3 regions of the Pilimelia columellifera subsp. columellifera genome follow, and region 2 is predicted to be linked to each of the others. Evidence: riboswitches for the same ligand, from Rfam matches in the RefSeq annotation. Region 2 holds a riboswitch; each other region holds the start of a gene.
The links. Region 2 has a riboswitch for cobalamin ahead of ABD287_RS15960 ((2Fe-2S) ferredoxin domain-containing protein). Riboswitches for the same ligand answer to the same signal wherever they lie in the genome.

Region 1 (9,911 bases), on a different contig from region 2:
GATGGAGAGGCCGCCGAGGATGCCCAGACGTGGGTTCCAGGTCCGTTCGGCCAGCTCGGCGCCGTGGTCGACGGAGATCTCCACGACGACGTCCCCGGGGTCGCCGTGCGCGGCGGCGAGCGCCGCGACCACCTCACGCATCAGCTGCCGTGGCACCGGGTTGATCGCCGGCTCGCCGACGGCCAACGGCAGCCCGGGTTTGGTGACGGTGCCGACACCGGGTCCGGCGACGAAGACCACACCGGCGCCAGGGTCGGCGCGGCGGACCGTCGAGCGGATGAGGGCGCCGTGGGTGACGTCCGGATCGTCGCCGGCGTCCTTGATGATGCCGGCCATGGCGGCGCCGACGCTGAGGTTCTCGACGGCGAGTGCGAACGCCGGGGTCTGACCCTTCGGCAGGGTGATCGTCACCGGGTCGGGGAACGTCCCGGTGAGCAGCGCCGTGTAGGCGGCGGCGGTCGCGGCGGTGGCGCAGGCGCCGGTGGTCCAGCCGTAGCGCAGCGGGCGGTCGGCGGCGGGCCGGTCGTCGTCGGCCGGCTCGTCGGCGGGCAGCCCGGGGTCAGGCGTAGGGTCCGCCGGGGACCTGGGATCAGGCGCGCTCACGTCGTCAGCATGCCTGAGCCGGGCCCGGACCCGGGAAGGAGGGAGCGGGGACGGTGCGGCGAGTTCTTGTTCTCGGCGGCACGGGCGACGCCCGTCGGCTGGCCGAGGCGCTGCACGGACGCGCCGGGGTGTCGGTGGTCAGCTCGCTGGCGGGTCGGGTGCGGGCGCCGCTGCTGCCGCCGGGCCAGGTGCGGGTCGGTGGCTTCGGCGGCCCGGACGGCCTGGCCGCCTGGCTGCTCGCCGAGGGTATCGACGCCGTTGTCGACGCCACCCACCCGTTCGCCGCGCGGATGACGGCCAACGCGGTCGCCGCGACCGGGGCGACCGGCACGCCGCTGCTGGTTCTGCGCCGCCCCGGCTGGCACGAGCAGCCGGGCGACCGGTGGAGGCGCACGCCGTCGTTGGAGGCGGCGGCGGCGGCGCTGGACGCGATGAGCGCGGACCGGCGGGTCCTGTTGACCACCGGGCGGCAGGGTTTGGGGGCGTTCGCCGGGTGCCGTCAGTGGTTCGTCATCCGGAGCGTGGACCCGCCCGATGGCCCGCTGCCGAGGCGCGCTGAGCTGCTGCTGGCCCGTGGCCCGTTCACCGTCGACGGCGAGCGGGAACTGCTGCGCTCGCACCGGGTCGATGCGGTGGTGACTAAGGACAGCGGTGGCGCGGCGACCGCGTCGAAGCTGGTCGCCGCGCGTGAGCTGGGGACATTGGTGATCATGGTCGACCGACCACCGGCGCCGGACGTCCTGGCTGTCGCGACTGTGGACGAAGCGGCCGCCTGGGTCGGGCGCAGCAGTCACACCGCGTGGTGAACGGCCTGGCAGCCTCAGGCGTCGACCAGTTTTGAGGTCTTGCGTCGTTGGCGGACGATGCCCGTCACGCCGACAACGATGAGCACGCCGCCCGCCGCGGGCGCGGCCACCCTCAAGATCTTGGTGTGGCGCTGCTTGTCGTCGTAGGAGTTGATCCGCTCGCGCCCGTACTTGCCGCGCTCGATACACGAGTCGCCCGGCCGCATCAGGACGCCGTCACATTCGGGCGCCGGGTTCGCCGCGGCCATGACGCCGAGCGCGATGAACAGCACCCCGATCGCCACCGCGCCGTAACGGTTCCACACATACTTCAACAGCACCGCGATGGCTCCCCTTCAGCGCGCGACCGCCGGGTTGTCGGTCGCTGGCCGGCGTACGTTAGCGACATGAGCCCCGGCCGGGGAAGCCCTTGTCGGATTTCCGACGCAGCCCCCACCGCCGGCTGGACGGTTGACCCTGTTCGGGTGGGAGTCACTCCGGGTCATCGTCCATTCTCGACGCGTTCTCCCAATGCCGACCAGAGCGTCACTCCCGGGGCCTTCACTGCTACCCACAGTGAGCCCAGCGGGCCTTTCCGAGGCTGGGCTCGACGCGCACCGCCCCCGATAGGAGCTTCTGTGGACCGTCGTCACCTTCTGCGCGCCGCCGTCATCGGCGCCGGCGCCGTCACCCTCGGATTCACGTTCCCGCGTCACGCCCTCGCCTACCCGGCGATGCCTGGCGCCAGCCCGTACGGCGCGCTCGGGGCCGCCAACGGCAACGGCATCAAGCTGCCCGCCGGTTTCACCTCCCGGATCGTGGCCCGCTCCGGCCAGACCGTCACCGGCACCGGGTACACCTGGCACAACAGCCCCGACGGCGGGGCCTGCTTCGCCGACGGGTCGGGTTGGATCTACGTCAGCAACGCCGAGAACAACAGCCCGAACGGCAAGGTCAGCGCGATCAGGTTCAACAGCTCCGCCACGATCACCTCCGCCTACGCCATCGGCACCGGCATGGCCCGCAACTGCTCAGGCGGCCCGACGCCGTGGAACACCTGGCTGACCTGCGAGGAGGTCGACACCGGCTACGTGTACGAGACGGACCCGTGGGGCGTCAACGCGAAGGTCCGACGGTCGGCGATGGGCCGGTTCAACCACGAGGCCGCCGCGTGCGACCCGGTGCGCCAGGTCGTCTACCTCACCGAGGACAAGCCGGACGGCGGCTTCTACCGCTACGTCCCGAACGCCTGGGGCAGCAACACCGCCCTGGCCAGCGGCACGCTCCAGGTGCTGAGGGAGATCGGCGGGGCGTTGTCCTGGGCCAACGTCCCCGACGTCGACGGCTCGCCGACCCCCACCCGCGACCAGGTCGCCAACATGAAGATCTTCAACGGCGGCGAGGGCGCCTACTACCGCAACAACGTGTGTTACTTCACGACAAAAGGCGACAACAAGGTCTGGGCCTACGACGCGGCCGCCAACACCCTCGCCGTCGTCTACGACGACAACGTGCCCGGAGCTCTGTTGACCGGCGTCGACAACCTCGTCGGCGACGCCCACGTCGGTGACCTCTACGTCGCCGAGGACGGCGGCAACATGGAGATCTGCATCATCACTCCCGGCGACGTCGTGGCCCCGTTCCTACAGGTCACCGGCCAGGCGTCGTCGGAGCTGTGCGGGGTGGCGTTCAACCCCGCCGGCACCAAGCTGTACTTCTCGTCGCAGCGCGGCACGACCGGGTCCGGCAGCGGCGGCATCACCTACGAGATCTCCGGCCCGTTCCGCACGTCGCTCTGAGCGGGGTAGCGCCGCGGCGTGAAGACGACCTCCCCGTCGCCGCGGCGCTCGACCCGGGTCTGCGACGAGCCGATGATGAGCAGCGTCCGCATGTCGACTGTGGCCGGGTCCAGCTCGGCCAGGGTCACCACCCGCACCGACTCGGTGGGCCCGCCGACGTCCCGGCCGACGACCACCGGCGTGCTCGGCGCACGGTGCTCCAGCAGCAACTCCTTCGCCCGCACGATCTGCGTCTTGCGCACGCTCGACGCCGGGTTGTACAGGGCGATGACCAGGTCCGCCCCCGCGGCGGCGGAAAGCCGGCCGGCGATGACCTCCCACGGCTTGAGCCGGTCCGACAACGAGACGACGCAGAAGTCGTGCCCCAGCGGCGCGCCGATCCGGCTGGCCACGGCCTGGGCGGCGGTGATGCCGGGGAGCACCCGCACCGGCACGTCCTTCCACCGGGCCTCGGCCGCCACCTCCAGCACCGCGCTGGCCATCGCGAAGACCCCGGGGTCACCGGACGACACCACCGCCACCCGGCGCCCCCGCGAGGCCAGGTCCAGCGCGAACTCCGCCCGCTCCGACTCGACCTGGTTGTCCGAGGAGTGCCGCCGCTGGCGGGGGTTCGCCGGCGCCCGGGCCACATACGGCCCATAGCCGACCAGATCGTCGGCCCTGGCCAGCGCGGTCTGCGCCTGCGGGGTGAGCCAGTCCCGGTCGCCCGGCCCGAGCCCCACGACAACGACCTCGCCCCGACGTTCGACGCCCGTGGCGGGACTGGCGGCGGGACCAGTCGTGGCCGGAGCGGCCGTCATGACACCGTCCCTCGCGGGCGTGGCGGCTTCGGCGGGCGTGGCCAGGAGCGGGCTCAGGGCGCTGGGCAGCAACGCCAGCGAGAAGTACGGGACAGTGTCCGGGTCCACCCCCGCCAGCGGGGCCACCCGCTGCCGGTCGGTGCTGGCCCGTTCCACGTACCACGCCTCGTCGAGTCGGCCGGCGTCGGCGAGCGCCTGACGCACCGCGCCGAAGGTGCGGCCCAGCTTCATCACCGCAACCGGTCCCCCGGCGGCGAGCCGGGCGGTGAGATCGGCCACCGGGAGGGTGCCGGGCAGGACGGTGAGCGCCTCGTCGCGCTCCACCAGCGGACGACCGACCGCCGCGGCGGCGCCGGCGACGGAGGTGACCCCGGGAACGACCTCGGTGGCGTACCGGTCGGCGAGCCGCTTGTGCAGGTGCATGTACGAGCCGTAGAACAGCGGGTCGCCCTCAGCCAGAACGACGACATCGCGGCCGGCGTCCAGGTGGGCGGCGAGCCGGGCGGCGGCGGCGGCGTAGAAGTCGTCCATGGCGCCGGCGTAACCGCCGGGGTGATCGGTGTTCTCGGTGGTGACCGGGTAGACCAGCAGCTCCTCGATCTGACCGGCCCGCAGGTACGGTCCGGCGATGCCGCGGGCGACGCTGCGGCCGTGCCGGGCGCTGTGGAACGCGACGACGTCCGCGGCGGCGATGAGCCGGGCGGCTTTGACGGTGACCAGCTCCGGGTCACCGGGGCCGACCCCGACCCCCCACAGTCGACCGGCGGTCATCACTCCTCCTCGCTGGCGAGCGCGTTGATCGCGGCCGCGGTCATGGCGCTGCCGCCCCGCCGACCCCGCACGACCAGGTGCTCCAGGCCAAGGTCGTTGCCGGCCAGGGCCTCCTTGGACTCGGCCGCGCCGATGAAGCCGACCGGGATGCCCAGCACGGCCGCCGGCCGGGGCGCCCCGGCGGCGATCATGTCGAGCAGGTGGAACAGCGCAGTGGGCGCGTTGCCGATGGCCACGACGGCGCCGTCGAGCCGGTCCCGCCACAGCTCCAGCGCGGCGGCCGACCGGGTGTTGCCGAGTTGGGCGGCCAGCCCCGGGGTCCGTGGGTCGGTCAGCGTGCAGACGACCTCGTTGCCGGCCGGCAGCCGGCGGCGGGTGACCCCGGAGGCGACCATCTGGGCGTCACACAGGATCGGGGCGCCGGCGCGCAGGGCCTTGGTCGCGGCAGCCGCGACGTCCGGGGAGTAGGCGAGGTCGCGGACCAGGTCGGTCATGCCGCAGGCGTGGATCATCCGCACCGCGACCCGGGCCACGTCGGCCGGGAGTCCGGTCAGGTCCGCCTCGGCCCGGATCGTCGCGAAGGACTGCCGGTAAATCTCCGCGCCGTCGCGGACATAATCAGTCATACAGGACATCCTCCGGGCTGGCTCCGGGCTGGCTGTGGCTCTGGCGCTGCGCTGACCCGCGCGATCACCGCGGCGACCATACCGGCGTCCGCCACGTCGACTGACCGCCCCTCCGCGTTGACCCGATATCCGGCGCCGGTTGCGACGATGTCGAGGTGGTCGTCGGCCGGGTGGCCGCAGCGGCGGGCGCAGCCGGACCAGTGCGCCGGGACGGTCAGGGTGGGGGCGCCGGCGAGCCAGGCGGTGGCGTCGGCGCGCACGTCCGCGAGCGACCTGGCGCAGCCGGGCATGCCGGCGCAGGCGGTGACCAGACCGGCCGGGTCGGCCTGGTCGGTGACGAGACCGACCGCGGCGAGCGCCGCCAGCGCGCCGTCGGCCGACGCCGGAAGGATCACCGAGCGCCACGCGGTCACGCACACACCATCGTCGGACAGCAGGTCGGCGATCGCGGCGACCTGGGCGGCGGTGAGCCGGCCGAGCGGCGCGCCGACCACGACAACACGGCCCCCGCCGCTGCGCCGGTGTGACCCGAGCGCCGGCGCGGCCGGACGCGGCGGAACGGCCCGGGGTGGTTTCGTCGCCGCGTCGGGTCGGTCGGCGGGACCGCGCTGCCACCGGCCGGACGCGGCGAGTCGTCCCGCCACCCGCGCCGGCCCGTCCGTCAGCTCGGCCAGGCGCCAGGCCCCAGCCGCCTGAGCGCCCCGTTCGGCGAGGAACGCGTGTGCGGCGGCGAGCATGAGCGCCGGGGCGCCGGCCAGCTGCGCGGACACTCCCGCTGGCCAGCCGGCGAGGTGGAGGGCGACGGTCCCGTCGGGGAGCGCCCGGACGGCGACATCCGGGCGGAGGCTCAGCACATCACCGCGCCCGTCGTCGAGCGCGAAGAGGAACCTGCCGGAGAGCTGCGCCAGCGCCGGGTCGGCGCGGAGCGCCGCGTCGAACGCTGCCACGGCTGGGCGTACATCGGCGGCGCCGGCGCTGTCGATCCCCGACATCGGCGAGGCGAGGAGGTTGCGGACGTTCTCGTGGGTGGCGGACGGCAGCAGACCGGCGTCGACGAGCGCGACGGCGAGGCGGGCCGGCGCGTCCGCGCTCAGGCCGCGCAGTTGCACGTTCCCGCGCGAGGTCAGCTCAAGCTGGCCGTCGCCGAGCCGTGCGGCGGCGTCGGCAAGCGTCCGCCACTGGACTGCGGTGAGCCAGCCACCAGGAACACGTACCCGGGCCAGTCCCCCGTCGGCCGCCGGGTGCACCCGAAGGGCGCCCGGGCAGCTGTCCCGCTCGGCGCGCGGGGTCGGCTCGAGGATCACGGACGAATCCTACGGCTGGCCGCGCGGGCCGCGGTCGGGCGCTGGGCGCGGTCCGGCTCGGGCGCCGCCGGTGGACCCGACGGCGTCCGAGCCGGCCAACGCTCACATGGCGAAGGTCGGGTCCGGCTTCATGATGCAGAAGGTGGCCCCCTGCGGGTCGACGAGCCAGGCGATGCGCCCGGCGGGCACCGTGTCACGCATCAGCTCGGTGGCGCCGGCGGCGATCGCCGCGTCACCGACCACGTCGACGTCCTCGACCTCGAAGTAGGGCACCCAGGCCGAGGGCATCCCGCCCATGTCCGGGGTGATCTGCATGCAGCCGATGACGCCGTCCTCGCCCTGGGTGAAGACCCGGTAGACCATGCCGCCGGGCAGCTCGCTGTCGGTGTGCCGGAGGCCGAAGACCTCCTCGTAGAAGGGAGTGACGGCCTCGCGGTCCGTCGAGTAGACCTCCGTCCAGACCAGCGAGCCGGGCTTGGCGACCAGTTCGACGCCGGGGTGGGCCGCCGGCTGCCACAGCGAGAAGTAGGCGCCTGCCGGGTCCTGGCAGACCGCCATCCGGCCCAGGTCCATGACGTCCGTCGCGCCGACGACGGTCGTGCCACCATGCTTGCCGATCAGGTTGAGCGTGGCGTCCACATCGTCGGTCTTGAGGTAGATCGCCCAGGATGAGCCCCGGGCGGCATCGGTGGCCTGGCCGAGGCCGGCGACCTGCTTACCGTCCTTGCGCAGGAGGCGGTAATGACCGCTCTCAGGACCCATGTCCTCGGCCTGCCAGCCGAAGAGCGAGCTGTAGAAACCGACCGCAGCGTCAACGTCGGTGGCGCCCAGATCGAGCCAGCACGGGACGCCGGTTTTGAAGGTTGAAGTCATGCCGCCGATCCTCGCCTGCCGGTATGACATCGCGCGGCGGTTCCGCGGGAAGTTCACCGGACGGACTGGTTACGGCCCCGACACGGTCGGCGCCGTGAGCTGGCTTGACTCGGCCGGGCAGGTTCACCAGAGTAGAGACCGCAACACGACATGAGGCGGAGGAAGCCGGTGTGAGACCGGCGCGGTCCCGCCACTGTGACCGGGGAGCAAGCCCCGCGTGACGGCCACGGCGCGCCAGCGCGGGAAGGCCGGGGCGAGCGGCGATCCGGGAGCCAGGAGACTCGCCCATGTCGCCTCACCGAGCCGGGGCGCGGACCCCGAGACAGGAACGCCGCCATGAGCATCGACGCGCCCGCACCCGACGCCGACCAGCACGCTGACCACCAGCACGCCGATGACCAGCGGACGATCCTGTTGCTGTCGACATCGGACACCGACCTACTGTCCGCCCGCGCCAGCGGCGCCGGATACCGGCTGGCGAACCCGAACCGGGTCGCCGTCGACGACCTGCCGGACCTCACCGAGGGCGTCGACCTGGTCGTGGTCCGCATCCTCGGTGGTTACCGGATGTGGGAGGAGGGCCTGGACGCGCTGCTGGCCGGCGGACGGCCGGTGGTCGTCCTCGGCGGCGAGCAGGCGCCCGACGCCCAGCTGATGGCCCACTCGACGGTGCCAGCCGGCGTGGCAGCCGAAGCGCACCTGTACCTGGCCCAGGGCGGCTCCGAGAACCTGGCCGAGTTGCACAGGTTCCTGTCCGACACCGTCCTGCTGACCGGCTTCGGCTTCGCCCCGCCGGCGCAGGCGCCGGAGTGGGGCCTGCTGGAGCGCGACGGCGCCGAGGTCGCCGAGGACGCGCCGACGGTGGCCGTCCTGTACTACCGGGCCCATCACGTCGCCGGGAACACCGCGTTCGTCGAGTCGCTGTGCCAGGCGGTCGAGGCGCGCGGGGCGCGTCCGCTGCCGGTCTACTGCGCCTCGCTACGCACCGCCCCGGACGACCTGTTCGCCACGCTGCGCCGCGCTGATGCGCTGGTCGTCACGGTCCTGGCCGCCGGCGGCACCAAGCCGGCCACCGCCGGCGCCGGCGGCGACGACGACGCCTGGGACGTCGGCGAGCTGGCCAGGCTGGACATTCCGATCCTCCAGGGCCTGTGCCTGACGGCGAGCCGGGAGGCATGGGACGCCAACGACGACGGGCTGTCGCCGCTGGACACCGCCACCCAGGTGGCGATCCCGGAGTTCGACGGCCGGATCATCACCGTCCCGTTCTCGTTCAAGGAGATCGACGCCGACGGGCTCACCGTCTACGTGGCCGACCCGGAGCGGGCCGCCCGGGTGGCCGGCATCGCGGTACGGCACGCCGAGCTGCGGCACGTCCCCACCGGCGAGAAGAAGATCGCGCTGATGCTGTCGGCGTACCCGACCAAGCACTCCCGGGTCGGCAACGCCGTCGGGCTGGACACCCCCAAGTCGGCGGTGGCGCTGCTGCGGGCGATGCACGGGCACGGCTACGACATCGGCGGCCTGGGTGGATTCCCCGGCGTCGAGGCTGAGGACGGCGACGCGCTCATCCACGCGCTCATCGCCGCGGGCGGGCACGACCTGGCCTGGCTCACCGAGGAGCAGCTGGCGGCGAACCCGGTCCGGATCCCGGCAGCGCAGTACCGGGCGTTCTTCGACACTCTGGACGCCGACCTGCGCCAGCAGATGCTCGACACCTGGGGCGAGCCGCCCGGCGAGCTGTACGTCGACCGGTCGGTCAACCCGGACGGGGACATCGTGCTGGCCGCGCTGCGCTGCGGCAACGTCGTCATCATGATCCAGCCGCCACGTGGGTTCGGGGATAAGCCCGTGGCGATCTACCACGACCCGGAGCTGCCGCCCAGCCATCACTATCTGGCCGCCTACCGGTGGTTGGAGGCCGAGTTCGGGGCGCACGCCGTCGTCCACGTCGGCAAGCACGGAAACCTGGAGTGGCTGCCCGGCAAGTCCGTCGGCATGTCCGCCGGCTGCGGCCCCGACGCCGCCCTCGGCGTCCTGCCGCTGATCTACCCATTCCTGGTCAACGACCCGGGCGAGGGCACCCAGGCCAAGCGCCGGGCGCACGCCACCCTGGTGGACCACCTGGTGCCGCCGATGGCCCGCGCCGACGGCTACGGCGACATCGCCCGCCTGGAACAGCTGCTCGACGAGTACTCGTCGATCGCGGCGATGGACCCGGCGAAGCTGCCGGCGATCCGGGCCCAGATCTGGACCCTGCTCCAGGCCGCCAAACTGGACCACGACCTGGGCATCACCGACCGGCCCGACGACGACGGCTTCGACGACTTCCTGCTGCACGTCGACGGGT
Region 2 (9,911 bases):
GGCTGATGAGCAGCACCGCCTGGCTCGCTTGGCGCAGCGTGATCAGTACGTCGTCGGAGAGGTCCGCGTCGAGGGCGCTGGTCGGCTCGTCGGCGACGGTGAGCGCCGGTTGGTGGACGGTGGCGGCGGCGATGGTGGCGCGTTGCAGCATGCCGCCGGACCAGCGGTGCGGGCGTTCGGCGAGCCGCTCTCGCGCGTGTTGGACACCGAGATCGGCGACCCGTCCGGTCACGGTCGACCTGTCGGGGCGTCGGCGGTGCGCCAGCCATGCCTCGGTGACGTGGTGGCGCACCGGGTGGAGAGGGTCGCAGGCGGCATACGGGTCCTGGGCGACGTAGCCGATGGCGCGGCCGCGGGCCCGGCGCATCGCGGGGGCGTCGAGGTTGAGGATGTCCTGGTCGTCGACCTGCACGTGTCCGGTGATGGTCGCGGCCGGGGGCAGCAGTCGCAAGACGGCTCGGGCGAGCGTGGTCTTGCCGCATCCGGACTCGCCGACGACGGCGAGACACTGCCCGGAGCGCAGCGTCAGGCTCACGCCGCGGACAGCACGGGCGCCGTCAGAGTAGGTGACGGCCAGGTCGGTGACCCGCAGGGCGACGGCGTCCGTCACGGTGGCGGGCGCCCGGACCGCGACTGGCGGCGCGGTCCGGGCACGGACCTCGGTGGGCTGTGGGTCGAGCACGTCGCGCAGGGCGTCGCTGAGCAACATGGCCGCCGTGACGGTGAGCGCGATGATCACGGTCGGCCCGATGAGCAGCCATGGTGAGCTGACGAGGGAGCCTTGGCTGTCGGCCAGCATCTGGCCGAGCTCGGCGGTCGGGGGTTGGGCGCCGAGGCCGAGGAACGACAACCCGGCCAGCACCAGCACCGTCTCACCGACCGTCGCAGTGGCGGCAACCACGACCGTCGCCAACGCTCCGGGCAGGATGTGGGTGCGCAGCACGCGGGCCGGCCCGATACCGGCCATTCTGGCGGCGATCACGTCGAGGCGGGTATGGCTGCCGAGGGTGGCGCTCCGGGCGATGCGGGCGGGGTAGGCCCAGCCGGCGGCGACGATGGCCAGAATCAGGTTGTCCGCGCCGACACCGAGCGCCCCGACGATCGCCAGGGCGATGATCTGCGACGGCAGGCCGAGCATGACGTCGATGACCCGGCTGATGACGGCGTCGACGATCCCGCCGAGGTAACCGGCCGCGCCACCGACAAGCAGCCCGAGCGTCGTCGTCAGGGCGAAGACGACCAGCACCGCCTGGAGCGAGGTGCGGGCGCCCGCGATGGTCCGGGCCAGCAGATCACGGCCGGCGTCGTCAGTGCCGAGCCAGTGCGCGGCGCCCGGCGCGGCGAGCTGGTTGGCGTAGTCGGGCAGGTCAGGGTCGGCGGTCGCCAGCGCGGGGCCGAACACCGCGAAGGCCACCAGGGCCAGCGCCAGCGCGGTTCCGGCCCGGCCTCCGCGGTGACGCAGCAGTCCGGTCATCGCCCGCTCCGCGACAACCGGACGCGGCGGGTCGATGCCGGCGCGGTGCGCGGATCGACGGCCATCGCGATCAGGTCGACCACCAGGCTGACGGCGACGTATGCGGTGATCCCGAGCAGGGCGTAACCCTGCACGACCGGCAGGTCGCGGGAGGTGATGCCCTGTACGGCGAAGCGACCGACACCGGGCCAGGTGAAGACGGTCTCCACGATCGGAGCGCCGCCCAGCAGCGCGGCGACCCCGGCGCCGACGACGGTGAGGAACGGGACCAAGGCGTTGGGCAGGTCGTGGACCAGGAGCAGCCGCGCGCGGCCGGCGCCGCGGGCCCGGGCGACTTCCACGTGTGGCGCCCCACGGGCCTGGAGCAGCCCGGCCCGCAGGATGCGGGACCAGGTCGCGGCGGTGGCCAACGCGAGGGTGAGCGCGGGCAGGAACACGGTGCTCCAGCTACCGTCGGAGATGACCCGGAACTGCGCCAGCCGCAACACGACCACCTGAAGCAGCACCAGCCCCACGACGAAGCTGGGGAGCACGAGCGCGGGCAGCGCCGCCAGCCGGATCGCCAGGTCGGGCCACCGGCCCGGCGCCGAAGCCGCGACGCAGCCCAACAGCAGCGCCACGCCCAGCGCCAACGCGACCGCGGCGGCGGTGAGCCGCAGCGTGGCCGGCAACCGGCTGCCCAGCTCGTGGCGGACCGGCCGGCCGGTGACCCAGGACGTGCCCAGGTCACCGCGTGCGGCGCCGGCCAGCCAGCGCCCGTACCGGGCCACCGGCTGGCCGGAAAGGCCCAGCTCGACGCGTTTGGCCGTCACCTGGGCGGCGGTCGGGCTGGTGACGTTGTTCGTGGCCAGCACCCGCCGGGCCGGGTCGCCCGGCGCCAACGCCAGCAGCGACCACACCAGCACGCTGCCGACAGCGAGGGTGGCGACGGCCTGCCCGACCCGCCGCGCGATCACTATGATCATCAGGGTTCAGTACGCGGCGACCCAGAGCAGCGCCACCGGTGGCACCTGATAGTCGCGCAACCTCGGAGCGGCGACCACGGGCACCCGTTTGAGGGTCAGGTACAGGCTATGGACCTTCTCCTCGACGATGATCCGCTGCGCCTCGCCCATCAGCGTGTCCCGGGTGGCCGGGTCGAACGTCTCGGTGAGCTGGCCGATGAGCCGGTTGAGCTGCGGGTCCCTGATGCCGCCGTAGTTGTTGTCGCCGGACGGGGTGAAGTTCGCCACGAGCGGCGTCACCGGGTCGGTCTGGGTCCAGTCGATCGCCCCGTTGCCCCACACGGCGGCGTCCCAACCTGCGGGGTTCTTCGCCGCGGCGGCGATGTCATCGACCTGGCGCACCTGCACGTCGACGCCGATCGTGCGGAGCTGCGCCTGTAGCGCCACGGCGACGGTCTTGGAGTCGGGCTGCTGGGGGTAGCTCAGCAACGTCACCGTCAACGGCTTGCCGCCCTTGCTGCGCGTCCCGTCGCCGCCGCGAACCCACCCGGCGCCGTCGAGGAACTGGCTGGCCTTGACCGCGTCGAACGTCTGGTTGCGCTTGGCGTAGGGCAGAAAAGCCGGGTAGAAGCCGACCGCGGTGTCGTACTGGCCACCGAGGACCTGCGTCGCGAGTTGCCCATAGTCGATGCCGAACCGGAGCGCCTGCCGTACCCGCACGTCCGCCAGCGGCCCGGTGCGTGGGTTGAGGACGAGCTGGAATCCCTCCGCGGCGGTGCCGGCGTCCTGGTTCAGGTACACCGCGTCCGTGCGTCCCTTCAGCTCCCGGGCGGCCGACGACGGCGGGTACAGCGCCAGGTCGGCCTCCCCGTTCTGCACCGCCAGGATCCGGGCCTGGGCCTCGGGGATGAACCGGACGGTCAGCTTCTCCAGCTTCGGCGGCGACACCCGGTAACCCGGCGTCGGCGCCAACGTCATCGCCTCGGGCGTCAACGCGGTCACCGTGTACGGGCCGGACCAGATCTTCGCCGCGATCAGCTCCGCCGGCCGGCCCTTCGCCTTCTGGTAGGCGGCGTGGTCGAAGATCGGGAACATCGACTCGTGGGCGAGCAGGCTCGGCACATAGGACGTCGGCCGCGCCGTCGTCAGCGTGACCGTCAGCGGGCCGGTCGCGGCAACGGTCGCCCCGGGCAGCAACGGCGTGACCGAGGTGTTCTCCCGTAAGTGGAACGTCATGACCTCGACCAGCGCGGCGGCGTCGATGGGTCGGCCGTTCTGGAACGCCAGTTCGGGCTTGAGCTGAAGGGTCCACGTCGTCGGGCTGGCCTGCGTCGCCGATTCCAACAGCCACGGCTGAAGTTTGCCGCCGCGCACCGGCTGGAGCAGCAACGCGCCGAACCCGAACTCCGGCGCCCAGAATCCGTTCTTCAACGGGTCCAGGTCGCTGATCGCGAAGCTCGTCGCGATCCTCAGCTGTGTGACCGGCGTGGCGTCGGCAGGCTTGTCTGTCGACACCCCCGCACACCCGGCGCCGAGTAACGTCAACGCGCTCAACACCACCACCAGGCGGACCCGGCGCGTCAACCGCTCAACGGACACGGTCGCTCCCCACGGACTTCGGCGCCGGGAACACCTGAAGGCTCAGCGCGGCGGGAAGCGACGCCAGACCCGGCCCGCCGGCGGCCAGCCAGCTCTCCAGCAAGTCGATGGCAGCCTCATCACGCACCAGTCCCAGCCACACCGGCCTTCCGCCGCGACGGCGCCCGGCCACTGATGGGCGCACCACCACCACGTTGGCCTGCTCGCACGGGCCCAGGCACTCCGCCGTACGGACCTGAACCTGGCCAGGGCGTTCCTGCGCCAGGCGCCGTAGCCTCGCCAACTGACCATCATGATCTGTGCCAGGAATCTTCGCGGCGCTGCCGCAGCAGCAGCCCCGGCACAGGACCACCCGGACGCAGCCGTCCCCGTTCGCCCTGGCGGAGTCACCTGACCTGGCAGCCGGCGGGCTGGCGTCCTGACTGGACAACTCGAGAACTGTCATTGCCGCTCTCCCTCGCGAGACCCGACGATCCGGGCCAGGCGTGGAGGGCGCGACAGACGGGCGCGGCACAGGAAGCCGAGCGTCGGTGCGAGGCCCTCCCACGAGGCCCGAAACCGGCACGCGCACGGCGCGCGTGCCGCCGACGGCAGGTCTTCGGACTTGCGGGCGAGCGCCAGCCGGTTTCACCTGGCGCGCCTACTGGCCGTCGCTTCCCAGACGCGGTCGCGTCCAGTGCCTATGACGGCGGTCGTTCCCACTCACCGCTGCGGGGCAGTCCCGGACTCACACCGGGTTCCCTCTTACGACGCCCACCCCCGAGCATCGGGAGCAGGCGAACCGCTGGCGCGCAGAAGCATACAACGTCGAAGCGACCGCGAGTGTTCGACCGCGGTTCACGTATCGATGCTGGTGGTGTACCCCGCTGATGGGGAAGCGTCGACGCCTGTGAGTTCCCAACAGGCGCCGACGCTGTCGGTGGTGGTTCCCGTGTTCCGCGTCGCGGCGTACCTCGACGAATGCCTCGACTCCATCCTCACCCACGCGCCGGCCGACCTTGAGGTCATCGCCGTCGACGACGCCTCGCCGGACGGATGCGGGGCGATCCTCGACGATCGCGCGCGCTGTGACCCACGCGTGCGGGTGCTGCACCTGCCGGTCAACAGCGGCCTCGGACCGGCCCGCAACGCCGGCCTGGCGCAGGCGCGCGGCGAGTACGTGTGGTTCGTCGACTCCGACGATTGGCTCGCCCCGGGCGCCGTCGCGCAGGTGGCGCAGCAGCTGGGTCACTACCGGCCGGACGTGCTCATCGTCGATCATGCGGAGGCGCACCCCGATGGCCGCGTAGTCGCCCAACGCTCGGCCGACGTCGTCGGCGGCCTGACCTCGCCGGTGCGGCTGGCCGAGCGTCCGCAGCTGCTGCGGCTCGCCCAGGCGGCCTGGTCCAAGATTGTCCGCCGGGAGCTGCTCGACCGCGCCGGGTTGTCCTTCCGCCGCGGCTGGTACGAGGACTGCTCCTACAGTCACCCGTTGCTCATGGCCGCCGAGTCCATCGAGGTCCTGCACCAGGTCTGCTACTACTACCGGCAGCGTCCCACCGATCGGATCACCGCCACCGTCAGCACCCGGCATTTCGAGGTCTTCGACCAGTACGCCGCGGTCTTCGCCGCCGTGGACGCCAGCGGAGGCGCCTACGACCAGTTCCGTGGCGAGCTGTTCCGGGTCATGGTCAACCACTATCTGGTGATCGCCGGCAACGAGCAGCGGCTCCCGGTCAGCAGCCGGCGGGCGTTCTTCGATCGCGTCGTCGCCGACTACCGGCGCTGGCTGCCCGCCGACGGCTACCCGGTCCCCGCGGGCGTCACCGGGCTCAAGCACCGGCTGACGCGCTGGGGCGCCTGGCCCGCGTACGCGACGCTGCGGCACGCGCACCAGGCTGTCGGGGCGCTGACGCGACGGCGTCCGGCCGGCCCGGGGCGTCATGCGGCCGCGCGGGCGATGCCGGCGGCGACGCCCTCCGTGCCGACGCCGTCAGTGCCGGCGCCGCGCCAGAGCAACGAGCTGCGCCACAACGCGTCCCGGAGTGACCGGAACGACCGAGATCATCAGCTGGCCCGACTGGTCCCGGGTGGGCGCGACCGCGAAGCAACGCACACCACGCCGGACGAGCGCCGGGCGCGGTGATCGCAGGCCGGTAGCCCGCACCTGGGCTGAGCCGAACACGTCGCCCAGGCGCATGGTCGCCCGGATCGACCGACGCTGGCCGCTCTCGGCGCTGGCCGCCACGAGGTCCCGCAGGCGCAGGTCGGCGCGCAGGGTGGTCTCCTCGCCGGCGCCGACGACGACGGCGTCGGCGCCGATGTCCTCGGCGACCACCCGCACCGGTCCGCTCACCCGCTGCCGCAGATCAGGCAGTGGGCTGCGCAGGGTGAGCGACAGCACCCGGGCGCCGGAGCTGTCGCGGCGCCATGCGGTGTCGGTGGCATCGAGCCTGGCCGCCCAGTCGGCGGCCCGGTCGGTGACCTCGAAGGCGGCGTCCGGCGCCTGCGGCGGACTGGCCCGGAACCCCGGGTACCCGGCGAACCAGCGGTCACCCTCGATCACCGTCGCCGGGACACCGGCCTGGGCGTCGTGGCGCAGCACCGGCAGCAGGGCCGCGTGCCGGCCGGCGCGCAGGACGCGCAGCCGCAGCCAGGTCTCGATGTCCAGTCCCCCGGCGATGGCGTCGTCCAGGTGCTGGTCCGCCAGTTCGCGGATCGTGTCGCCGACACGGCGTCGGGTGTCGTCGTCGGCGAGCGCCAGGTCGTCGCGCAGCAGCACCGCGACCTCAAGGGCGAACAGCCGGGCCAGGACGGCCCGGCGTTCCGGGCCTTCCGGGATGAGGCCCACAGTGAACTGGACGAGGCGACGCAGGCAGGCCAGGCGGGCGTCGACATCGCTGAGCTGGGTGATGTTGCGGGCGTTGAGCCGGCGCACCGCGTGGTAGCAGGTGTAGTCGGCGACCACTGAGATTTTCCTGGCCCGGTAGCAGGCTTCCAGGGTGAAGGGCAGGTCGCTGCCCAACGGCATGTCCTCGGGGTAGCGGATGGCGTGCTGTTCCAGCAGGTCCCGCCGGAAGAGCTTGACGTTCATCAACGACCACGGCAGCGCCGAGTCCGCCAACCCGATCCGGTCCGCGTTGCGGGCGAAGACGTCCTGGTAGACGAACCGGCTGTTGACGCCGACGACTTTGCCGAGCACCACATCGGCGTCCAGCCGGTCGGCGGCGGCGACCAGCCGTTCCAGGGCCTGCCCGCCGAGATAGTCGTCGGCGCCGACGAAGTAGACGTAGCGGCCCGCGGCGACGTCCAGCGCCCGGTTGCACGGGCCGGCGGGACCGCCAGAGTTCGGTTGCCTGATCACCCGTACCAGGCCCGGGTAGCGGGCGGCGTACCGGTCCAGCTCCCGGCCGCTGCCGTCGGTGGAGCCGTCGTCGACGGCGACGATCTCCATGCGGTCGTGGCCGATGCTCTGCCCGACCAGCGACGCCAGGCAACGACGCAGGTACGGCATGGTGTTGTACACCGGCGCCACTACGGTGACGTCCGGCATGTCGCGGGTGTGTGCCATCCGGTCCTCGTCATCGGCAGCGTCCGGCGCTGAAGCAACGCGGAGTATAGCCACGACAGATGTCGATGAAGGGGCGTCGGCAACGGCCATCTTCGCGTTGTCCGCTCGTCATCGCGCCAGTGTGAGAAGTTCGCCGCCGACGCCTACAGTGCGACGATTTCGCTCGCCGCGCCGGTCAGCTCCCGGCCGTGACAAGGAGGCAGATCTGTGGTGCGGGGCCGGATCGTCATGCTCGTCGACAACGCCGTCGAGGGCGATTCCCGGGTGCAGAAGACCGCCCGCTCGGCGGCGGCGGCCGGTTGGGCGGTGACTCTCCTCGGCCGTGCTGACAGCGTGGCGCGATCCTGGCGCGTCGGCGAGGCGAAGGTGCGGCTGCTGCCGATGGGCGGCGCCGGGGGCGCGTCCGTTGGACGCCGGGGGCGCGAGCGCCTGAGGCGCTCGCGGCTCGTCGGACTGCTGCGACGCCCGGTGGACCTGGCATTGGTCCGCTTCTGGCGGTGGCGGCTCGGCGACGGCGCGTGGCGGCGGCTGGAGCCGTCGCTGTGGGAGTTCGAGGCCGCGTACGGGCCGGCCATCGACGCGCTGGCGCCGGACATCATCCACGCGCACGACTTCCGGATGCTGGGCGTCGGCGCCCGCGCGGTCCTGCGGGCCCGAGCGTCGGGCCGCGCCGCCAAGCTGGTCTGGGACGCCCACGAGTTCCTCCCCGGGATCCAACCCTGGCGGGACCACGCCCGATGGCTGCCGGCCCACCGCGGACACGAGCGCGAGTACGCCCGGCACGCCGACGCCGTCGTCACCGTCTCGCCCGAGCTGGCCCGGCTGCTGCAACGCGAACACCACCTGCCGCGCCTGCCCAGTGTGGTGCTCAACGCCCCGGACATCGCGCCAGGCGTCCCCATCACCCTGGACGGCGGGCCGGACACGCTACGCGTCCGCTGTGGCCTCGGGCCCGGCGTGCCGTTGCTGGTGTACAGCGGCGCCTGCGCGCCAGCCCGTGGGCTGGCGCTCGCGGTCCGGGCGCTGCCCCGGCTGCCCGGCGCGCACCTGGCGCTGGTGGTCAACCAGCCCGACGGGCCGCACGCCCGGGAACTGGTCGCGCTCGCCCGCCAGCTCGGCGTCGCCGACCGGCTACGCCTGCTGGACTACGTCCCCGCGGACCGGGTGGCGGCGGCCCTCGCCGACGCCGACGCCGGCATCATCCCGATCCAGCGATGGCCCAACCACGAGATCGCGCTCATCACCAAGTTCTTCGAGTACGCCCACGCCCGGCTGCCCATCGTGGTCAGCGACGTGCGGGTGATGGCGGCGACGGTGCGGGACACCGGGCAGGGCGAGGTGTTCCGGGCCGACGACCTCGACGACTACGTGCGCGCCGTCCGCGCCGTCCTCGGCGACCCGGCGCGCTACCGCGCCGCGTACGCCCGGGCGGGCCTGTTGGACGGATGGGGTTGGAGCGCCCAGGCCAGGGTGCTCAACGAGCTTTATACGCGATTGACCAACGACACGGTCGATCTGGTGTGAACATTGACACACGCGAGTCCAGCGGCGAGGCTCACGCAGGATCACCACACTCACCATCGGAGGCACGATGAGGCGCGTCCTGCTGGCTTCGGCCACTGCGCTCGCTCTGTCCGGCGCCACGTTGGGACTGCCCACGGCAGCGCCCGCGGCCCCGCAGACCCAACACGACGGGCTGGAGGTGTACACCGGAACGCTCTCGGCGAAGCAGGTCGACGGCCTGCGTGACGTCGGACTCGACCACGGGAGCGCCCGCACCACCCGTCGCGGCGACGGGAACTACGCCGTCGAGGCCGTCCTCAGTGGCGAGCAGCTACGCCAGCTCGCCGGCCAGGGCATCACCCTCCAGGTCAAGAAGGTGCGCGGCAAGGCCGCCTCCGAGGAGTTGCGGCAGCAGGGGCTGGCCGGTTGGAAGGCGTTCCGCTCGTTCAGCGAGCCCGGCGGCCTGCGGGACGAGATCGCCGCGCTCGCCGCCCGGTACCCCGGTCTCACCAAGACGCAGACCATTGGCACCTCGGTCAACGGCAAGCCGATCATCGCCATCAAGGTCACCAAGGACGCCAGGAAGATCCCCGACGGCAAGCGGCCGGCGGTCATGTACGCCAGCACGCAGCACGCCCGCGAGTGGATCACGCCGGAGATGAATCGTCGGCTGCTGCACCACATCCTGAGCAGCTACGGGACCGACGACGAGATCACCGCGGTGGTGGACACCACCGAGCTGTGGTTCATCCCGGTCGTCAACCCTGACGGCTACGACTACACCTTCACCCCCGGCAACCGGTTGTGGCGCAAGAACCTGCGCGACAACAACGGCGACGGA
Region 3 (9,911 bases), on a different contig from region 2:
GGTGGCCACCAGGATGGGGCCGGCGACCAGCAACCGCCGGCGCACGACCACCCCCGCTCCGGCCAACCGGCGCCGGGAAACCGGTCGTGTCGGATTCGCGTGGCCGGCGGTCACCGCTTCTTGGTCCAGGTGTTGATGTTCCACCACAAGCTGTTGGCCACGTCGTGCTCGTGCGGCTCGACCCGCGGGACGACCCCGACGATCGTGTCGCGGACCACGTAGGTGTGTTGAAGGTAGGTGAGGAACACCCAGGGCACGTCGGCGGCGAGCTGCTTCTGGAAGGTGGCGTAGGCGGCCTTGCGCGTGGCCGGGTCGACGGAGCCGCGACCGGTTTGCAACGCCTGGTCGACCGCGGGCGACTTGTAGAAGCCCGGGTTGAAGAACCCCTTCCCGGCGAACGCCGAGCCGAACAGCTTGTAGGAGACGAAATCCGGGTCGTACGGGGTGCCCCACCCCATGATCAACGCGTCGTTCCGCATCCTCGGAGTGATCGCGTCCCAGGTCAGACCCTGGGGGGTGACGGCGATACCGACTTTCTTCGCGTCCGCAGTGAACGCCAGCGCCAACTCCTTACGGAGGCTGTCGCTGGCCGGATACATCAGCGTGAACGCCGCCCTGCGTCCGTCCCTGCCCCGTACGCCGTCCGGCCCCGGCGCCCAGCCGGCCGCATCCAGCACCGCCGCGGCGGCGACCGGGTCGGCTCCGGGCCTACCCACTATGGATGGCTCGGCGAACGGCGACGACGGCGGCACCGGCCCGAACGCCGGCTCGCCCGCCCCGCCGAGGACGCCAGCGACCATCGCGCTCCGATCCACCGCCACGTTGAGCGCCTGCCGTATGGCCAGGTCGCCGGTGATCGGGCCACCCATCGGCAGCATCACACCCCGGTAGTCGGCGGTGGGCGTCTTCTGCACCCTGTGCCCGCCGGCGTCGAACCCCGCCGCGAGCTTCGGCGGCAGCTCGGCCGCGTCGAACTCGCCAGCCCGCAAGCGTTGGGCGCGGACGTTGTCATCGGCGACGAACGCCACCACCACCGTGGCGTTGCTCGGCTCGCCGCCGTGGTACGCCTCGTTCGCCTTCAGCACAAGCCGGTCACCGGGCGTCCACGACTGCACCCGGTACGGGCCGGTGCCCACCGGCGCACGATTGAAGGCAGCCTTGTTGATGTCCTGCCCGGCGAGGGCCTTGGCCGGGACGATGCCGAGGGTGAGCCGTTGCAGGAACGGGGCGTAGGGGTGCTTGAGCCGGAACACGACCGTCGCCGGGTCCGGCGCCTCGACGGCGGCAAGCATGTCCAGATCTGACCGCAGCGTCGAATCGACCTTCGGGTCGAGCACCGCCTGGTAGGTGAACACCACATCCGCCGAGGTCAACGGGGCGCCGTCGTGGAAACGCACCCCCTCACGCAGCCGGGCCGTGACCGTCCTGCCATCGGCAGAGACCGCCGGCGTCTCACGTGCCAGGCCCCCGACGAGGTTGTTGTTCCCCTCCCGGGCGACGAGGCCGTCGAAGATCAGCGACGCGCCGTCCACCCCGTAGTTGAGCAGCGGGTTCAACGCCTCCGGCTCACCCGCGGTCGCCACCACCAGCGTCGCGGCATCACCCGATGACGCCGGGGTGGACCCCGCTGAACAACCCGCCACGCCGACGACGCCCGCCGCGGCCATAACCGCGACCGACCGACGAACCGACAAGCAACGCACCCCGAACACAGGTCCTCCTATAGCTGGCGAGCCGCGGACCGATGAGGGGCGTCGCCACGATCAAACAGCGTCGCCATCTTTTCGTAACTGCAAGTATTTTGCAATAAGGGAGCCCACGGGTAGGGCTCTGTTCAGGCCGGTCGCTGCCTCAGTCGCCAGAATCCGACGCTGATCAACGTCGCCGCCAGGGCCATGACGATGATGTCGCTGAGCAGGGCGATCGACGGGGGAACGGGAAAGTATGTGGGCACGGCCAGGACGCTGGCGGCAACGCTCACCAGCCCAGCCGACCACACTGCCAGGGTGTGCCGCCTGCTCCATCCTGCTCGGCGGCTGTACCGGAGCACCGCGATCACGAACGCGATCCAGACGGCGATACGCAGCAGCTGTCCGGTCCAGTTGCTCGACAGGCTATTGAAGAAGGGAATCAGTGCGACGAGCCCCACAACCAGGGGCGCGGGGACACGTCCGGGCAGCGCGGCCGGCGACCGCCGCCAGCGCGGCAGGCGGGCGAGCGTGATCACGACAGCTGCGATCACCAACGCGCCGGCGAGTTGACCCGGGGCGGCAGTGAAGCCTTTGCGACCGTCGTCGTCCAGGAAGATCATGGCGCTGCCGAGGAGGTACACCGGCGCCATCGCCACGAGCGCGCCTCGGCTGAGCCACGGCCGATCACGGTAGGCCGGCGGGGCGAACGCCTCGACCAGCGCGATCGGGGCGGCGATGCTGAGCGCGATGTGGTTGCCCACATAGTCAAGGACCTGGGAGAGGCTGACGCCGATCACCGGAACGCTGGTCCGGGCGGCTTCTGACTGCGTCGCGTCGAATTGTGTGTCGTCGAGGTAGTCGACGTTGAACAGGCTCTGGTCGACCACCCCCGCCTGGATGACGCCGAAGGCCGCGGCGAGCAGAATGATCGCCGGCCACCCGCCGCTCCACCGTCGGCTGACCTCACGGATGATCAACGCGGCCATCCCGTAGAAGGTGGCGCCAAAGAGGACGAGGGTGGGGTAGTAGGTCACTGGGTAGCCGCCCCACGACGCTTCCGCCATCCACGGCGCCAACGCAGCGAGCGACACCCCACAGGCAACTCGGACGAGGACGGACGAGCTACGCGCGGCTTCTTCCGCCACAACGCCGCCGCCATCCACACCAGTCATCTACCGACCCCCAGCCATCGACCCTCATCAGTGCTGCGGGACGCTACCTCGCCCGGCGAGGTGGAGCGGTCCGCACGTCCGGTCTCACACAGCCAACGGTCGGGCCGGTGGGGCGAACACCACCATCGCTTGGAGGAATCGCTCCGGGTCACCGGACCAGGCGTAGGCGCGGAGCTGCTCCAGCGACCTACGGCCGATCAGGGCCCGAGCCAACTCGAAGACAGGCGCTCGAACCTCCGCTGTGGGCTCACCGGCGCCGAGCACCCAGCTTCCGCCGTCGGTCGCCCGCGCCACGAGCGCCGGCAGGTCCGCCGGCCAGCCTTCGCCCTGGCCGCTGATCCACCCGCGGGTCAGCGCCCGCGCCTGCACCTCCACCACGGCCACCGCGCCGCGCGGGTCCGGGGCGGGGCTCTCGCCGAGCGCGCCGTGTAGGTCGTACAGGTGGTGCCAGGCGTCCATGGCGACCCGCGCGAAGCGGGCGTCGGCCAGGGCCTGCGCCATCGCCGACGCTCTGCCGTGCCACTCGTCCAGCAGTTCGGACATTGACCGGCTGCGGCGCTCGTCTACCTGCCGGGAGGTCCAGGTGGGTCCGGGCGCCCCGTCGAGCCGGCGGTCCAGCACGTCGGCGCACACTCCGGCGAGGTGCGCGACGGTGTCCCGCACCGTCCATTCCGGAAGAGCGGGCACCTCGACGGCGCCGCGTGCGTCGTCGAGGTCGCGCGTCAGGCGGTCGACTCGCCCGACGCAGCTCAGGTACAGGTCGCCGAGTGGGTTGTCTACGGAGGTCGGCCTAGCGTCGGGCATGGCGCCAGCCTGCCGTATCGCGCGGCCCGCGCCAAGGCGCCCCGCTGCCCGTTCCAGTGGTGGCGGTGTCAGGATTCCTCCGATCGTGTCAGGTGTGCTTGACGTAATGGAAGGAGAACCTTACATTCAAGCCATGAAGGCAGAGACACAACAAGGTCAGGTGGCACGCGCGGCCCGCCGCGCTGTCCTCGTCGACGGACTGCCAGTGGCCACCCTGGGCGCGGTGGCCCTGGCGCTTGGCAGCAACCCCGACCAGAGCCCCGGTCAGCGAGCGTGGTGGATCACGACGACCGCCGCGTTCAGCCTCGCCGTGGTGTGGGTTCTGCTGCGGGCGTTCCGTCGCGCGGACGAGTACCTACGCAGGGTCCAGTTGGAGAGCATGGCCGTCGCGTTCGCCGCGGTCCTCGTGAGTCTGCAGGTGGCGACTCTGCTCGACGCCGCTGGCGTTGTCGCCATCCACCAGGTAACCCAGCTCATCATCATCGGCGGGTTGGCGATCTGGCTGGGCATCGCCGACCTACGCACCCGCCTGCGCCGCTGAGAAGAGTTAACCAGTGCGAAACCGATTACGTGAACTACGCGCAGGCCGTCGGTGGAGCCAGGCGGACCTGGCCGACCGATGCCAGGTCTCCCGGCAGGCCATCAACGCCATCGAAACCGAGCGGCACGATCCCAGCCTGCCGCTGGCGTTCACCATCGCGGACGTGTTCGGCCTGAGCGTCGAAGAGGTCTTCCAACCCGAGCGGACCAGCGCCCCCGGCGATCCCTCACAGTCCGGATAAGACCGCCGGAACGAGACGTCGGGTGATGATGCCGCGGCGAAGGGATCATCACCCCGGTGGCGGGTGACACACCTCGGGGTCCCCGAATGTCGGGGAGTGGCTGTTAGGGTCAGTGCCACGATGAGGCAGGGAAGCCGGTGTGAGTCCGGCACGGTCCTCGCCACTGTAACCGTGGAGTGAGCCCCACCATCGCCACTGGCCGCGCGGCCGGGAAGGCGGGGCACGCGTTGATGCGGAGTCAGGAAACCTCCCATCGTGATTCGCCGCTGCTGACTCCACGAAGGATGGATCACATGGTCGCCAGTCTGCCCGTGCTTACCCGCGCCTGAGCTCGCCGCCTCACCCCCCGTCCCGCCGCCCACCACGCCCCGGTCGCGCCATCGCCGGCGCGCCGCGTCCGTGCGCCCGCTCACGCTTCCGGGAGATGCCATGACAAGCCGACCCAGCCGCCGCTCCCTCCTGCGGGGCGCCCTCGCCGGCGCCATCATCCTGGGCGCACCGGGACTGGCCAGCTGCCGGTCCACGACCGCCGCCGCGGGTGGGCCCGCCGGCGGACCCCCACGCCGCGGCGGGAACCTGCGCGTCGTCGTCTCGGGAGCCAGCACCACCGACGACGTGCTCGACCCGCACCTGGCGGGCTCGTGGGGCGGCGGCGCGGTGGCCAAGAACGTCTTCGACCGGCTGGTCGCCCACACCAACGAGCTGACGCTGCGGCCGCGGCTGGCCGAGCAGCTGGCGCCCAACGCCGACGGCACGGTGTGGACCATCCACCTGCGCAAGGGTGTCAGGTGGCACGACGGGAAGCCGTTGACCGCCGACGACGTGCTGTGGAGCGTCCGGCGGATCCTGGACCCGGCCAACAAGCTTCCCGCCGCCGCTGACCTCCAGATGGTCGACATCGCGAAGTCCCGCAAGGTCGACGACCTGACCGTCGAGCTGCGGATGAAGCAGCCGACGGCAGACCTCGGCGCGCTGTTGGCCGGCTGGTACGTCTACGTCGTCCAGAACGGCGCCAGGAGGTTCGACAGGCAGCACCCCCCGGTCGGCACCGGACCGTTCCGCTTCGACAGCTGGTCGCCGGGCGAGCGGACCCGCCTGGTGCGCAACGAGCACTACTGGGAGCCTGGCCAGCCGTACGTGGACAGTGTCGAGATCCTGCTGGCGGTGGAGGCCGACGCCCGGCTGAACGTCTTCCTGTCCGGGCAGGCCGACATCGTCCACGAGCTGTCCTACGTGCAGGCCAGGGCGCAGCAGGGCAGCTCCGCGATGGCCCTGCACCCGTCGCCGGTCGGCACGTTCCACTCGTTCAACATGCTCATCGACCGGGAGCCGTTCACCGACCCGCGGGTGCGCGAGGCGCTCAAGCTGGCCGTCGACCGCAAGGCCATCGTGGACTCGGTCTTCTTCGGATACGGCGAAATCGGCAACGATCTTTACGGCAAGGGCGCCCCCAACTACGCCGACGGCATTCCGCAGCGCCCGTACGACCCCGAGCGGGCGCGGGCCCTGCTGCGCGAGGCGGGCAAGGAGAACCTGACGGTCACCCTGCACACCGCCGAAGTCAACCCTGGGTACGTGCAGTCGGCGCTGCTGTTCGCCGAGCAGGCAAAGAAGGCCGGCATCACCGTCGAGGTGGCCAAGTCGGCCCCGGATTCGTACTTCAGCGACGTCTACCGGAAGCAGCCGTTCACCCAGACCGGCTGGGGCAGCTACGCGCTCGAGTGGTTCTACGGTCAGGCGCTGCTGGCCGACGCCCCGAGCAACGAGACCGCGTGGCGGCGGCCCGCCTGGGACAGGGCGTTCGCCACCGCGCGCGGCACGCTCGACCCGGCGCTGCGCAGGCAGCGGTACGCCCAGCTCCAGCAGGAGCTGTGGACCGATGGCGGGTACATCATCCACTCGTACGCCAAGTGGCTCGACGGCGTGAGCCCGCGGGTCGGCGGGTACGTCCCGGCGACGGTGGCCACTGACGACTGGTGCAGTTACCGCGGCGTGTGGCTGTGACCAGCTACGTTCTCGGTCGGCTGGCCGCAGCGGCCGGCGTGGTCTGGGCGGCGTCGGTGGCCATCTTCGCCGCGATGCAGTTGCTTCCCGGCGACGCCGTCGACGTCATCTACGCCAAGGGCGCCGGGTCGGGAACGGTCTCGCCGGAGCAGAAAGCTCAGCTACGCGCAGAGCTGGGCCTGGACCGGCCGGTCGTCGACCGGTACGTCGACTGGATGTCGGGCGTGCTGCGCGGCGACCTCGGCCGGTCGCTGTTCTCCGGTCGGGAGGTCACCGAGATCGTCGGCGCCCGCCTACCCAACACGCTGGCGCTGGCCGCCGTGGCCGCGGTCTGCCTGGCGCCGCTGGCGATCGCTCTCGGCGCGTGGGCCGGCGCCCGCGCCGGGGCGGCCCGCGACCGGGTGATCAGCATCGGGTCAGTGACGCTCGGCTCGTTGCCGGAGTTCGTCACCGCGACGCTGCTGATCGCGGTGTTCGCGTTCGCGTGGCCGGTGCTGCCGGCGGTGTCGCTGGTCGCGCCGGGAACGAGCCCGCTGCTCACGCCGGAGGTTCTGGTGCTGCCGGTCGTCACCCTGTTGGCGGTGATGGCGCCGCAGACCATCCGCATGGTGCGCGCGCAGATGGCCGAGGCGATGACCTCGCCGTACGTGCGGATGGCCCGCCTGCACGGCATCCCGGAGCGGCGCATCGTCACCCGGCACGCCCTGCGCAACGCGCTCGCCCCGGCGATGCCGCTGCTGGCCGGCAGCATCACCTGGCTGGTCGGCGGAATCGTCGTCGTCGAGACAGTGTTCAACTACCCGGGCGTCTCGCAGGACCTGGTGCGAGCGATCGCACAGCGCGACCTGCCGTACGTGCAGTCGGTGACCCTGCTGTTCGCCGTGGTCACGGCAACCGGCTACCTGGCGGCCGACCTCGCGGTGGTGGCGCTGGCGCCGAGGTTGCGCACGACGCCCGGGTGGCGCCGGTGACCCGATCCTGGGTGACCCGGGGCGCGCTCGGCGTGCTGGGGCTGCTGGTCGCCGCGGCCATCGCCGGCCCATGGCTGGCCCCGTACCCGCCCACCGACGTCGTCGGCGCGCCTTTCGCGCCGCCGGGACCGGGCGCCCCGCTGGGCACCGACTACCTCGGCGGCGACGTGGCCAGCCGGCTGCTCCACGGCGGCCGGACGGTCATCGGTCTGGCCCTGGCGGCCACGGCGCTCGGCCTGTTCGCCGGCGCCGCCGTCGGCGTCGCGGCCGGCCTGTCCGGCCGTGCCGACGCCGCGCTCATGCGTCCGATCGACGTGCTGTTGGCCGTCCCTCCGTTCCTGGTCCTGGCGGTGCTGGCCGCCGGCTCCGGTCGCGGCATGCTGGTCGTCGTCGGCGCGACCGCGCTGGCGAACGTGCCCGGCATCGCCCGGGTCGTGCGGGCCGCGGTGCTGGAGACACGGACCCGGGGGTACGTGGAGGTGGCGTTGGCGCGCGGTGAGTCGTGGCTGTCGGTGGCCGGCCGGGACATCCTGCCTAACATCGCCGCGACCATGTTGTCGGATGTCGGCTCGCGTGTCAGCGCCGCCATCGCGATGGTGGCCGGCGCCAACTTCCTCGGCTTCGGGCTACAGCCGCCAACTGCGGACTGGGCGCTGATGGTGGCGGAGAACCGATCCGGGCTGGCATTGCAGCCGTGGGCGGTGCTCGCCCCGGCCACGGCCATCGCCGTCCTCACCATCGCGGTCAACATTGGCGGCGACCAGCTCGCCGCCCGGCTGCGTGGCGCCGCTGGGCGGCGGCGGTTCCGGCCCGCCGCCGACGACGTCCCGGCGGCGGCGCGATGAGGGCCGCGACAAGCGTGCCGGACCGGGTCGATACCCGGCCCGCTGTGGCGGTGGAGGGGCTCTGCGTGCAGACCGCCGCCGGCCGGCCGATCGTCACCGACGTGTCGTTCTCGGTGGCCGCCGGGAACATCCTCGCCGTCATTGGCGAATCAGGCTCGGGCAAGACGACGACCGCGCTCGCGCTGCTCGGCTACGCCAACCCGGGCACCGTCGTGGTGGCCGGCACGGTCATCGTCGCCGACCGGGTCATTTCGGGCCGTCCGGAACGGGAGACCCGACGACTGCGTTCGACGCTGGTCAGCTACGTGCCGCAGGATCCGACGCAGGCGCTCAACCCGGCCCGCCGCGTCGGCAAGCAGCTCGCGGAGATCCTGCGCGCCCACGGGCATCGCGCCGACGCTGGCGCCGTGATTGGCCGCGCACTGGCACAGGCCCGGCTGCCAACCGACAAGCGGTTCCTACGCCGCTACCCGCACCAGCTGTCCGGCGGACAGCGGCAGCGCGTCGTCATCGCCCAGGCGCTCCTGCTCAACCCGGCGGTGATCGTGCTGGACGAGCCGACCACCGGCCTGGACGCGCTGACCCAGCAGGAGGTTGTCGCCCACCTCGACCGGCTCCGCGCCGAGACCAACACCGCGTTGGTCTACGTCACCCACGACGTCGCGGCCGCCGCCGGCATCGCCGACCAGGTCGTGGTCATGCACGCCGGCCGGGTCGTCGAGCAGGGTGACGCGGCCACCGTCCTGCGGCGGCCCGCTGCCGCGTACACCCGAGGTCTGCTCGCCGCCGTGCCTGACGCGCGCCGCGTGCCTGACCGGCCGGCGGGCGACGGTGCGGCGCTTGTCCGGGTTCGAGGTCTGACGGCAGGTCACCGGGACGGCCGGCGGGGCGTGGTCGCCGCCGACAACATCGACCTCGATCTGCCCGCCCACTCCTGCCTGGCGCTGGTCGGTGAATCCGGCTCCGGAAAGACCACCATCGGCCGGTGCCTGGCCGGCCTGCACCGCCCCGACGCCGGCGCCCTGACGCTCGGCGGCGAGCCGTTGGCGGCCGAGGCCCGGCGCCGTACCGCCGCCCACCGCCGGGACATCCAGCTGGTGTGCCAGTCGCCCGGCGAGTCGATGAACCCGCGGCGCACCATCGGCGCCGAACTCGCCCGGGTCCTTCGCCACCACCGTGTCGCCGCCCGCGCCGCGATCCCCGGCCGGATCGGCGAGCTGCTCGACAGCGTCCGCCTGCCGCGGGCCATGGCCGATCGGTACCCGGCGCAGATGTCCGGCGGGGAGCTGCAACGGGCCGCCATCGCCCGGGCCCTGGCCGCCGAGCCGCGAGTGCTCGTATGCGACGAGATAACCTCCGCCCTGGACGTGTCCGTCCAGGGCGGCGTCCTCGAACTGCTCGGGGACCTGCGCCGCGAACGAGGACTGGCGCTGCTGTTGATCACCCACGACCTCGGTGTGGTCGCCGCAGTCGCCGACACCGTCGCCCTGCTGCGCCATGGCCGGATCGCCGTACACGGCCCGACCCGGCAGGTGTTGCACGAGGATCCGCACCCTCTGGTGCGGCGGCTGCTTGCCGCCACACCCCACCTCACCGACGAACGGAGCTGACCATAGTGGACACCAACACCGCCCGGGCCTGG

Region 1: another riboswitch for cobalamin. It lies ahead of cobN (cobaltochelatase subunit CobN); the one in region 2 lies ahead of ABD287_RS15960 ((2Fe-2S) ferredoxin domain-containing protein).
Region 3: another riboswitch for cobalamin. It lies ahead of ABD287_RS01255 (ABC transporter substrate-binding protein); the one in region 2 lies ahead of ABD287_RS15960 ((2Fe-2S) ferredoxin domain-containing protein).

Annotation. Positions count from the first base shown of each region.
Region 1 is NZ_BAAARY010000010.1:132,455-142,365, reverse strand. It holds gene ABD287_RS12430 (cobalt-precorrin-5B (C(1))-methyltransferase) at 1-603, opposite strand, end outside; gene ABD287_RS12425 (cobalt-precorrin-6A reductase) at 657-1,409, shown strand; gene ABD287_RS12420 (hypothetical protein) at 1,424-1,729, opposite strand; gene ABD287_RS12415 (alkaline phosphatase PhoX) at 2,027-3,187, shown strand; gene ABD287_RS12410 (precorrin-2 C(20)-methyltransferase) at 3,151-4,758, opposite strand; gene ABD287_RS12405 (precorrin-8X methylmutase) at 4,758-5,384, opposite strand; gene cobG (precorrin-3B synthase) at 5,381-6,688, opposite strand; gene ABD287_RS12395 (VOC family protein) at 6,791-7,561, opposite strand; cobalamin riboswitch at 7,664-7,864, shown strand; gene cobN (cobaltochelatase subunit CobN) at 7,898-9,911, shown strand, end outside.
Region 2 is NZ_BAAARY010000019.1:27,048-36,958, reverse strand. It holds gene ABD287_RS15975 (dipeptide/oligopeptide/nickel ABC transporter permease/ATP-binding protein) at 1-1,474, opposite strand, end outside; gene ABD287_RS15970 (ABC transporter permease) at 1,471-2,439, opposite strand; gene ABD287_RS15965 (ABC transporter substrate-binding protein) at 2,446-4,017, opposite strand; gene ABD287_RS15960 ((2Fe-2S) ferredoxin domain-containing protein) at 4,007-4,462, opposite strand; cobalamin riboswitch at 4,590-4,818, opposite strand; partial or broken gene ABD287_RS15955 (glycosyltransferase family 2 protein) at 4,865-5,269, shown strand; gene ABD287_RS15950 (glycosyltransferase family 2 protein) at 5,990-7,567, opposite strand; gene ABD287_RS15945 (glycosyltransferase family 4 protein) at 7,796-9,091, shown strand; gene ABD287_RS15940 (M14 family metallopeptidase) at 9,159-9,911, shown strand, end outside.
Region 3 is NZ_BAAARY010000001.1:250,989-260,899, reverse strand. It holds gene ABD287_RS01285 (ABC transporter permease) at 1-114, opposite strand, end outside; gene ABD287_RS01280 (ABC transporter substrate-binding protein) at 111-1,703, opposite strand; gene ABD287_RS01275 (hypothetical protein) at 1,835-2,863, opposite strand; gene ABD287_RS01270 (maleylpyruvate isomerase N-terminal domain-containing protein) at 2,948-3,667, opposite strand; gene ABD287_RS01265 (hypothetical protein) at 3,801-4,208, shown strand; gene ABD287_RS01260 (helix-turn-helix transcriptional regulator) at 4,222-4,449, shown strand; cobalamin riboswitch at 4,536-4,718, shown strand; gene ABD287_RS01255 (ABC transporter substrate-binding protein) at 4,879-6,453, shown strand; gene ABD287_RS01250 (ABC transporter permease) at 6,450-7,424, shown strand; gene ABD287_RS01245 (ABC transporter permease) at 7,421-8,269, shown strand; gene ABD287_RS01240 (ABC transporter ATP-binding protein) at 8,266-9,879, shown strand; gene ABD287_RS01235 (class I SAM-dependent methyltransferase) at 9,885-9,911, shown strand, end outside.